DNA from 3 places in the Streptomyces sp. ADI95-16 genome. Region 3 is predicted to be linked to each of the others. Evidence: riboswitches for the same ligand, from Rfam matches in the RefSeq annotation. Region 3 holds a riboswitch; each other region holds the start of a gene.
The links. Region 3 has a riboswitch for cobalamin ahead of cobN (cobaltochelatase subunit CobN). Riboswitches for the same ligand answer to the same signal wherever they lie in the genome.
Positions count from the first base shown of each region.

Region 1: linked by a shared signal. The riboswitch ahead of EES41_RS34695 (hypothetical protein) and the one ahead of cobN (cobaltochelatase subunit CobN) in region 3 are both predicted to bind cobalamin.
Region 2: linked by a shared signal. The riboswitch ahead of EES41_RS25410 (energy-coupling factor ABC transporter permease) and the one ahead of cobN (cobaltochelatase subunit CobN) in region 3 are both predicted to bind cobalamin.

Region 1 is NZ_CP033581.1:7,789,781-7,793,044, forward strand. Features, by position in the region: gene EES41_RS34690 (prenyltransferase/squalene oxidase repeat-containing protein) at 1-1,380, opposite strand, end outside; cobalamin riboswitch at 1,597-1,666, opposite strand; cobalamin riboswitch at 1,787-1,925, shown strand; gene EES41_RS34695 (hypothetical protein) at 2,036-3,264, shown strand, end outside.
Region 2 is NZ_CP033581.1:5,650,465-5,653,728, reverse strand. Features, by position in the region: gene EES41_RS25425 (L-serine ammonia-lyase) at 1-138, shown strand, start outside; gene EES41_RS25420 (hypothetical protein) at 309-824, shown strand; gene EES41_RS25415 (flavodoxin family protein) at 889-1,629, opposite strand; cobalamin riboswitch at 1,807-2,002, shown strand; gene EES41_RS25410 (energy-coupling factor ABC transporter permease) at 2,031-2,744, shown strand; gene EES41_RS25405 (energy-coupling factor ABC transporter substrate-binding protein) at 2,744-3,094, shown strand; gene cbiQ (cobalt ECF transporter T component CbiQ) at 3,098-3,264, shown strand, end outside.
Region 3 is NZ_CP033581.1:6,303,703-6,306,966, reverse strand. Features, by position in the region: gene EES41_RS28185 (precorrin-8X methylmutase) at 1-438, opposite strand, end outside; gene EES41_RS28180 (cobalamin biosynthesis protein CobG) at 443-1,684, opposite strand; cobalamin riboswitch at 1,903-2,060, shown strand; gene cobN (cobaltochelatase subunit CobN) at 2,093-3,264, shown strand, end outside.

The DNA.
Region 1 (3,264 bases), 1.5 Mb from region 3:
GCCGCCCGCGGGGAGTTGCTGCTTGGAGAGCCAGAAGAGGCCCGCGTCCGCGTAGGGCGTGTCACCGAGGGCGCGCAGCGCCTGGGCGGCCCGTGCGGTGGCGGCCGGGGCGCCGGTCGTCATGTACGAGGCGGAGGGCCAAGCCCCGGTCGCCAGCTGGGACTTCCTCAAGTAGGCCCGGGCCTTCGCGACCGCCGCGTCGTGGCCGCCGGCCCGCTTGAGGGCCAGGGCGATGAGCCCCGTGGAGGCGGCGTCGCTGTCGCACCATCCGCCGGAGCGGATGAGGATGCCGGTGAACCCACCGTCCTCGCACTGGAGGCCGGCCAGCCGGTTCACGGCGTCGGCCGGGGGCGTCACGCCGCCGTTCAGCAGGGCGATGACGGCCATGGCCTGGGCGTCCGACTGGCCGGTGGTGCGGAAATCGCCCTTGGTGAGGCAGCCGTCGACCGTCTCGCCGTCACCGATGTCCCGGGGACAGACGTACTTGACCAGGTCCCCGAGCAGGTCGTGCCCGCCGAAGGCCCGCGGATCCCTGCCGGTGGCCTCGGCGACGAGCGCGAGGCGCGCCGCGGCGGTGGCGTCGGGGATCCCGTCCTTGCCGACCGGGTAGGCGTACGCGTCCGTCTGCGCGGGCGTGGCGAGGAAGTCGGCGGCCTTGCGGGCCGTCGCGCTCTTGGGGTCGGCGCCCGCGAGCGCGTAGACGGCCTCGGTGGTGAGGAAGTGGTTCGCCGTCGTGGCGCCCTCGTCGACGACCCTTTCACCGTCGGTCAGTTGCCCGGTGAGCCACCGGGTGGCGGCGGGCAGGTCCACGGTGCCCGGCGGCACGGTGGGCGGGCCCGTGGGCCCGGTCGGGTCCGGGCTGGGGCCGCCGCCTGCGGCGCGTACGTCGTCGGGGGAGAAGGTGGGCTTGCCGGAGGTCCCGCCGATGTCCGTACCGCCGAACACCCAGGCGTCCACGTCGCCGTCCTTCGGCGTGCGGGCCATCGCGCCGAGGGGGCTGTAGGTCCAGTTCTTCTGGCCGGGCGAGGCGATCCAGTACGACCAGTAGGCGGTCGCCTGCGGTGTGAGGACGCAGGCCTCTTTGTCCGGAGTCGGGTACTGGGTACCGGAGTTGAAGGAGCCGTTGCCGATGCGGCAGATGAAGGCGGGGCCGTCGTGGACGGTGCCCTCGGTGGTGAAACCGGCGTCCCGGAGCAGTTCGTAGCCCGTGGTGGGCGTGGTGTCGCAGCCGCGCTCCACCTTGCCGCCGAACGGGCCGAAGTCGACGGCGACGACGGCGCCGGCCGTGGCGGTGCACCCCTCGATCGGGTCGGCCGCCGCGGACGTCGTCCCGGTGACGAAGACCGCGCTCGCGCCGAACGTCAGCAGCGCCGCCGACATCAGCGACACCAGCCTCATTCTTCCCGTGCGTCGCTCTGCTAGCTCTGCGGTCCCCACCACGGCCCCTCGTGTCAGCCGGGCGGACCAGTGCGTGGCAAAGGGCTTCCCGCACGCACGGAGCGCGGTGCGCAATGCGCGGTGCGCAGGGCGCGGAAGAAGCCTTCGAACCACGCCGTAGTCCGCGACGGCGTTTCTCGCTGCAAAAACCTGGCTCCAGGCATTCCGGCTCGCCCGGCGATGCCGGGCCTACGGTTGCGGGTCAGCGCCGGATTCAGACCGGCTTCCCCTGGAGCTGAGTGCTTATCAGTCGGAGTGGAACACGCTGATAAAGGCAGCGTCAAGGTGTCTTGCATCTCATCCAGGAGCGCTCCCGGCGGGTCCGGGCGGCCCGTCTCGCGGTGGCTGGCGGACCCTTGATCACTCGGGTAGCGTCCTGGGCTGCCAGATGGGGGAATCCGGTGGGAAGCCGGAGCTGACGCGCAGCGGTGTGGGACGGCGGGGGCCGTCTCCGAGCCCGAATGCCCATACGGCGATGCAGTACAGGAAGCCGTACCACGCGTTCCGGGCGGCGGCCCTCCGGCATGCCCGCCCGTGCGTCCGCACTGGACGTGGAGCGCCGGATGAGGTCGGCGTCCGCCGATTCCAGGAGCAGGCCATGTCCCGTCCCCGTCCCCGCACCTCCCGCCGCCTCGCGCTCGTCGTGCCCGCAGCGCTCGGCGCCTTCGCGCTCACCGCGCTCCCCGCGTCCGCGACCTCGTCACCCGCCCAGATCGCCACCTCCAAGACCAACGGTGTGGCATACCTCAAGTCCCTCCAGGCGGCTGACGGTTCGTACGCCGGCTCCGGCCTGTCCAACGAGTGGGCGTTCAGCACCTTCGCGGCGGCCGGCACTGCCGTCGTCGACGTCTACCCGGGTGGCGACACGACGAAGAACGCTCGCACCGTCTACCGCAACCTGCTGTCGACGGCGGGCTGGCCGCAGGCCTCCCCGGTGGTCACGGACTACGAGCGCGGCACCCTCAACGCGTACGCCGCCGGCATCGACCCTGCCCGCGTGTCCGCCTCCCGCAACCTCGTCGCCAACATCTACTCCTACTGGCAGACCGCGGAAGCCGGCTACTTCGGCCCGTCGGGCAACTTCAACGGCACGGTCTTCGCGGCCCTTTCGCTGGGCGGCGCCAAGACGCAGGCCGGCGGCGCCCGTGTCCCGCAGGCGCTGACGGACTCGATGGTCGCCCGCATCCGCGCCAACCAGCACGTGGACGGCGGCTGGACGTACCAGAAGGGCGAGGGCAATCCGACCGTCCTGAACTCCGCGGGCGACGTCGACATGACCGGCGCCGCCATGGCTGCCCTGTGCGTGTCCGGCGTACCGAACACCGACACGGACGTCGTCCAGGCGAAGAACTTCCTGAAGGGCACGCTGGTCTCCGGCAGCGGTGCCTTCAACTCCCTGTACGGGGTGAACACCAGCTCCAACGGCTGGGGTGTCGCCGGTCTCAACGCCTGCGGATTCAACCCGCAGACCGGGGACTTCCTCACCGGCAGCGGCAAGACCCCGATCGACTTCCTGATCGCCAATCAGTACAACCCGGCGGGCGGCTTCAAGTACAAGCCGTCCGACACCGTGCCCTCCGCCTACTCCTCCATCGACGCGCTGCGGGCCGTCGCGGGCGGCGGCTTCACGACGGCCCCGCCCGTTCCGGTCACCCCCGGGGCCCCGCAGTGGGTCGCCCAGTCCACCTTCACCGCCGGTACGGCCACCCAGCTGGCGCTGACCGTCGACGACGGCGCCGGCAGCCTCAAGGTGTGCTCGGTCGCCTTCACCCCGACCGGTACGACCACCACCCTCGGGGACGTCCTGAACGCGGCGACCACCGCCGC
Region 2 (3,264 bases), 650 kb from region 3:
GCGATGCGCGGCGACGGCAGCCACAAGGTGTCCCTGGACAAGGTCATCAAGACCATGAAGGAGACCGGCGCCGATATGAAGGTCAAGTACAAGGAGACCGCCCGCGGCGGCCTCGCGGTCAACGTCATCGAATGCTGACGACGGCCGGCTGACCCGCTGACCTGCTCGGAGAGCCCCACCGCGGCCGCGCGCCCGGTGGGGCTCTTCGCCGTCCGCAGGGCCGCCGCGGCTCCGGTGGAACCGCCGGGGCGCCGGAGGTGTCCTTAGCGATGACATCGGTCCCCGTCTCTGGAGAAACAGGGGGCGTCATGAAGCACCTCCGCCGCCGACAGATCACCGCCCTGGCCACGGGCATGTTGCTCGCCGCCGGGATCTCGCTCGCCGCGCCGGCCTCGGCCGCCGCCGCGACCGGCTCCGCCCGCACGCAGACCCCGCTCGTCGTCAATGCCCGCTGGGGCGGGCACTGCACGTACGACCGGCTCGTCATCGACGTCAAGGGATACGTCCCCCAGGTCACCGTCACGCCCGTCACCCACCTCGTCTACGACGGGTCCGGCAAGCCCGTACCGCTCGCCGGGAAGTACTTCCTGGAGGTCCGCCTGCATCCCGCGGCGGGTCACGACGACGCCGGGCAGAACGTGTACCAAGGGCCCAAGCTCGTCAAGATCTACCTGCCCAAACTCAAGGGCATGGCCCTGACCGGCGACTACGAGGGGTACGTGACCTTCGGCGCCGCCTTCGACACCAAGCCCTCCTACACCTCCTCCGTCCTGCACGGGCCGGAGCGGTTCGTGCTGGACGTCGCGCACCCGAACGTGTGCTGAGCGTGCGGGGACCCGGCGCCGTGGCGGGCGCCGGGTCCCCGTTCTCCTCGCCCGCCTCCCCCGGCTAGCGGTGCTCGGGGTTCGGGAAGTCGAAGCGGCAGCCCGCGTCCCAGAGGGAGCGCTGGTTGCCGTGCGCCGGGATGCCGCCGCCCCGCTTGAGCAGCGCGGCCAGGTGCATGAGGTTCCAGGACATGAAGGCGGTGTTCCGGTTGGTGAAGTCGTTCTCGGGGCCGCCGGAGCCCGGGTCGAGGTACGAGGGACCGGGCCCGGCCTCGCCCATCCAGCCCGCGTCGGCCTGCGGGGGGATCGCGTAGCCGAGGTGCTGGAGGCTGTAGAGGATGTTCATGGCGCAGTGTTTGACGCCGTCCTCGTTGCCCGTGATGAGCGCGCCGCCGACCCGGCCGTAGAAGGCGTACTGGCCCTGGTCGTTGAGGATCGAGGAGCAGGCGTAGAGCCGCTCGATCACCCGCTTCATCACCGAGCTGTTGTCACCGAGCCAGACGGGCCCGCAGAGCACCAGGATGTCGGCGTCCATGATCTGGCTGTAGAGCACCGGCCACTGGTCGCTCTCCCAGCCGTGCTCGGTCATGTCGGGCCAGACACCGGTGGCGATGTCGTGGTCGACGGCACGGATGAGGGAGGTCCGGGCGCCCGCCGCCGCCATGACGGCGCGGCTCTTGTCGATCAGGCCCTCGGTGTTGCTGGTCTCGGGCGAGCGTTTGAGCGTGCAGTTCACGTAGACGGCGGTGAGGTCGCCGTAGTCGGGGGGCTGCGCGGTGTCGAAGGTCTGCGGGGTGTCGGCCACTCCCCCACCCTGCGAGCCTCCGAGGGCCCCCGCCACCGGACGGAGCCCATCCGGGCGGGGCGGGCTCGCGGACCTGCCGGCTCGCGGGCCCGCGGACGTGACCGGCGGACAGACCGGCGGATTCCGGCCATCCGACCGGCGTGATCGGCGCGGGTTGTTACCGGTCCGTGCGGCCGACTAGGGTCAGCTGGCCTTGGTGTTCGGGAAATCGGTGCGAAACCGGTGCGGCCCTCGCCACTGTGATCGGGAAGTCCGGCTCCACTCCGTAGGGAAGCCACTGGGCTCGCGCGGGAGACCGTACGACCCCGGGAAGGCGGAGCCGGGACAACAGCACCCGTGAGCCAGGAGACCGGCCGGGGCGCGTTGTCCATCCACGAGGTGCTGGAGAGGTCTCCCCACTCATGCATATAGCCGAGGGGTTTCTGCCCCCGCTGCACGCGGTCGCCTGGGGCGCCGCGTCCGCTCCCTTCGTCGTCCACGGCGTCCGCGCCCTCACCCGCGAGGTGAAGGCCAACCCGGAGAGCACGCTGCTGCTCGGCGCGTCCGGCGCGTTCACGTTCGTGCTCTCCGCGCTCAAGATCCCGTCGGTGACGGGCAGCTGCTCGCACCCCACCGGGACGGGGCTCGGCGCGATCCTGTTCCGGCCGCCGATCATGGCGGTGCTCGGCACGATCACCCTGCTGTTCCAGGCGCTGCTGCTGGCGCACGGCGGGCTCACCACGCTCGGCGCCAACGTGTTCTCCATGGCGATCGCCGGGCCCTGGGCCGGGTACGCCGTCTACCGGCTGCTGCGGAAGTTCGACGTCCCGCTGATGGTGACCGTGTTCTTCGGCGCCTTCTTCGCCGACCTGGTCACCTACTGCGTGACCTCGGTGCAGCTGGCGCTCGCCTTCCCGGACCCGGGGAGCGGGTTCCCCGGCGCGCTCGCCAAGTTCGGCGGCATCTTCGCGGTCACGCAGATCCCGCTGGCCGTGAGCGAGGGCCTGCTGACGGTGCTCGTGATGCGGCTGCTGATGCAGTCGAGCAAGTCGGACCTGGTCCGGCTCGGCGTCGCGAAGCTCACGGGCGGCGGCGCCGGCGCCCGTACCGGGAACCAGCAGGAGGCGGCGGTCTGATGAGCCGGAACGCGAAGATCAACACCCTGCTGCTGCTCCTGGTGGCGGCGCTGGCCGTGCTCCCGCTCGCGCTGGGGCTGGGCGAGGGCAAGGAGGAGCCGTTCGCGGGGGCCGACGCGCAGGCGGAGGCGGCCATCACCGAGCTCAAGCCGGACTACGAGCCCTGGTTCTCCCCGCTGTACGAGCCTCCGTCCGGGGAGGTGGAGTCCGCGCTGTTCGCGTTGCAGGCGGCGCTCGGCGCGGGCGTGCTCGCGTACTACTTCGGCGTGCGCAAGGGACGCCGCCAGGGCCTCGCGCAGGCGGAGCGGCAGCCCGCCCCGCAGGCCGCCGCCACCACCCCGGAGGCGTAGGCGGTGCTGCCGATCGACGTGGCGGCGCACGGCAGCCGCTGGCGCCGCCGCCACCCGCTCGAAAAGGGCCTGCTCGGGGTCGGTCTCACCGTCACGGCCGTGGCCCTGCCGCCGTGGCCCGGCGGGCCGCTGGTGGCCGGCGCCACCCTCGCCGTACTGCTCGGCCCCGC
Region 3 (3,264 bases):
CGCGGTCGGCGCGTTGCCGACGGCGATCACCGAGCCCTCCAACAGGCCCCGGTCGCGCCACACTTCGAGGGCGGCGGCGCTGCGCGTGGTGCCCATCTTCGCGGCGAGCTCCGGTACGGCCGGGTCGGAGAGGGTGCAGATCACCTCGTTGTCGGCGGGGAGCCGCTTGCGGGTGACCCCGCTGGCGACCATCTGCACGTCGCACAGGATCGGGGCGCCGGCGGTCAGGGCGGCGCGCGCCCGCAGCACGACGTCCGGGGTGTAGCCGAGGTCCTTGGGCAGGTCCGTCATCCCGCAGGCGTGAATCATGCGCACCGCGACCTGGGCGACGGAGGCGGGCAGCCCGGAGAGGTCCGCCTCGGCGCGGATCGTGGCAAAGGACTGGCGGTAGATCGCGGCGCCGTCCTTCTCGTACTCGAACACGGTGTACTCGCTCATTTCTTCACTGCTCTTCGGACACTCGGGGGGTGTTGCGCGCGTCCCGGAGGGCCGCGCCAAGTTCGGGGGCGGTGGCGGGGACGTGCCGCGGCGCGGGACCGCCGGGTACGCCGGGTACGCCGGGACCGGTCAGCCGGTAGCCGGTCGCGGTGGCGACGGCGTCGACCCAGTCGGTGCCGCGCGGATGCCCGCAGCGGCGCTCGCAGCCGGACCAGTGGACGGACAGCGGTCCGCGGGCCCGTTCCGCGACGGCGCGCGCGTCGGCGCGTACGTCCGCGAGGGCTTTCGCGCAGCCGGGCCGTCCGGTGCAGGCGGTCACGGACTCCCAGGCGCTGCCGGGCGCGGTCACCAGCCCGGCGGGGCGGGCGGTGGTGTCGCTCACGATGACGCTGCGCCAGGGGGTGGTCCGCAGCGCGCCGGGCAGCTCCCGCCACTGGGCGGTGCGGAGCCGGCCGAGCGGGATCAGGACGCAGAGCGCGTCCCCGTGCACGCCGGGGGCGGGCGGCCCCGCGTACGGGCGGGGCGCGTCCGCGACGTACCGGGCGGGGATGCCGCGGGCGGCCAGCCGGGCGGTGAACTCCCCCGCTTCCAGGGCGTGTTCGGCGGGCAGCTCGGCGACGCGCCAGGCCCGGGTGCCGGCGCCGGCCGCGGCGTCGAGGAAGTGGCGGGCGGCCTCCAGCGCCGCCTCGGGGCCGTCGGCGGCGGCCACCTCGGCGGCGTCGGGCGCCGCGCCGAGCCGGATCAGCGCCCGGCCGCCGGGGCGCGCGAGCAGGGTCACGTCGGGGTCGAGGGCGACGACGTCCCCGCGCCCGTCGTCGACGGCGAACAGGAACCGGCCGGAGAGCGCGGCGGCCCCGGGGTCGGCGCAGAGCAGCCGGTCCAGGGCGCGCACCGGAGCGGGGTCCCCGAGGGGGCTCGCGACGATGTTGCGGACCCGTTCGTGCGAGGGCGCGGGCAGCAGGCCGACGGCGTCCAGGAGTTCGGCGAGAGCCCCGCCGCAGCCGTCGGCGAGGCCGCGGAGCTGGACGTTTCCGCGCGAGGTGAGTTCGAGGTGCCCGTCCGCGAACCGGTCGGCGGCGTCCGCGAGCGCGGCGGCCTGCGCGGCGGTGAGCAGCCCGCCCGGAAGCCGGACCCGCGCGAGGAACCCGTCGTCCGCCGCGTGCAGCCGGAGCGCGCCGGGGCATGCGTCACCGCGGTCCCGTATGACGGGTTCGTCCCGCGATGTGGCGGAGGGGGACTGGGGCATGGCGGCGAGCATACCCAGGATTCCCCCTGCCCGGCCTGTGTCCGTCACCACCCTGCCACCACCCGTCACCGCAGGCCCCCCGCCCGCGCCCCCGCCCGCACCCCCACCGCTTCACCGCCGCTTCACCGCATGTTTCCGGCCCTCATGGCGGGATCCGGCCTCACCGGGGCCCCGGTGGTACCGCAGGGCGGCCCGGACTCCCGGTCGGGGATCCGGGCACCTAAGATGACCTGCGGCGGACCGCTCGGTCCGCCATCGCCGAGGACGGCGACATGGGAGGAAGCCCGGTGCGAATCCGGCGCGGTCCCGCCACTGTGAACCCTGCGGAGCGATCGGCCGGGTGAGTCAGGAACTCCCGTCGTCCTCACTGCCCGGGGCGCGGAAACCCCGAGGAAGGCCTGCCGCCGCATGATCTTGCTGCTGTCGACGTCCGACACCGATCTGCTCAGCGCCCGCGCCGCCGCGGACGGCCCCGTCCCGTACCGGTTCGCGAACCCCTCCCGCCTTCCCCTCGACGACCTCCCCGGCCTCCTCGACGGTGTCGACCTGGTCGTCGTACGCCTCCTCGGCGGCCTCCGCGCCTGGCAGGAGGGCCTCGACCTGCTGCTGGCCCCCGGCCAGACCCGCCCGGTGGTCGTGCTGACCGGCGAACAGGCCCCGGACGCCCAGCTGATGGAGGCCTCCACCGTCCCCATCGGCATCGCCGCCGAGGCCCACGGCTACCTCGCGCACGGCGGCCCCGCCAACCTGGACCAGCTGGCGCGCTTCCTCTCGGACACCGTCCTGCTCACCGGCCACGGCTTCGAGCCGCCGGCCGCCTCGCCCACCTGGGGCCCGCTGGAGCGCACCCCCGGGACCACCACGGGTCCCCGGATCGCCGTGCTGTACTACCGCGCCCACCAGATGAGCGGGAACACCTCCTTCGTGCACGCCCTGTGCGACGCGATCGAGGCCAAGGACGCCCAGGCGCTCCCCCTCTACGTGTCCTCCCTGCGCGCCCCCGAGCCGGAGCTGATCGCCGCGCTGGAATCGGCCGACGCGGTCGTCACCACCGTCCTCGCGGCGGGCGGCACCAAGCCCGCCACCGCCTCGGCGGGCGGCGACGACGAGTCCTGGGACGCCGGCGCGCTCGCGGGTCTGGGCGTGCCGATCCTCCAGGCCCTGTGCCTGACCGGCTCGCGCAGCGCCTGGGAGGAGAACGACGAGGGCCTCTCCCCGCTCGACGCCGCGACGCAGGTCGCCGTGCCCGAGTTCGACGGCCGTCTGATCACCGTCCCGTTCTCCTTCAAGGAGCTCGACGAGGACGGCCTGCCCGCCTACGTGGCCGACCCCGAGCGGGCCGCCCGGGTCGCGGGGATCGCCGTCCGGCACGCCCGGCTGCGGCACATCGAGCGCCGCGACAAGAAGGTCGCGCTCGTCCTGTCCGCGTACCCCACCAAGCACTCCCGCATCGGCAACGCGGTCGGTCTCGACACCCCGGCCAGCGCCGTGGAGCTGCTGCGCACCCTCATCGCGGGCGGCTACGACTTCGGCCCCGTCGAGGACGTCCCGGGTCTGGTCTCCGGCGACGGCGACGAGCT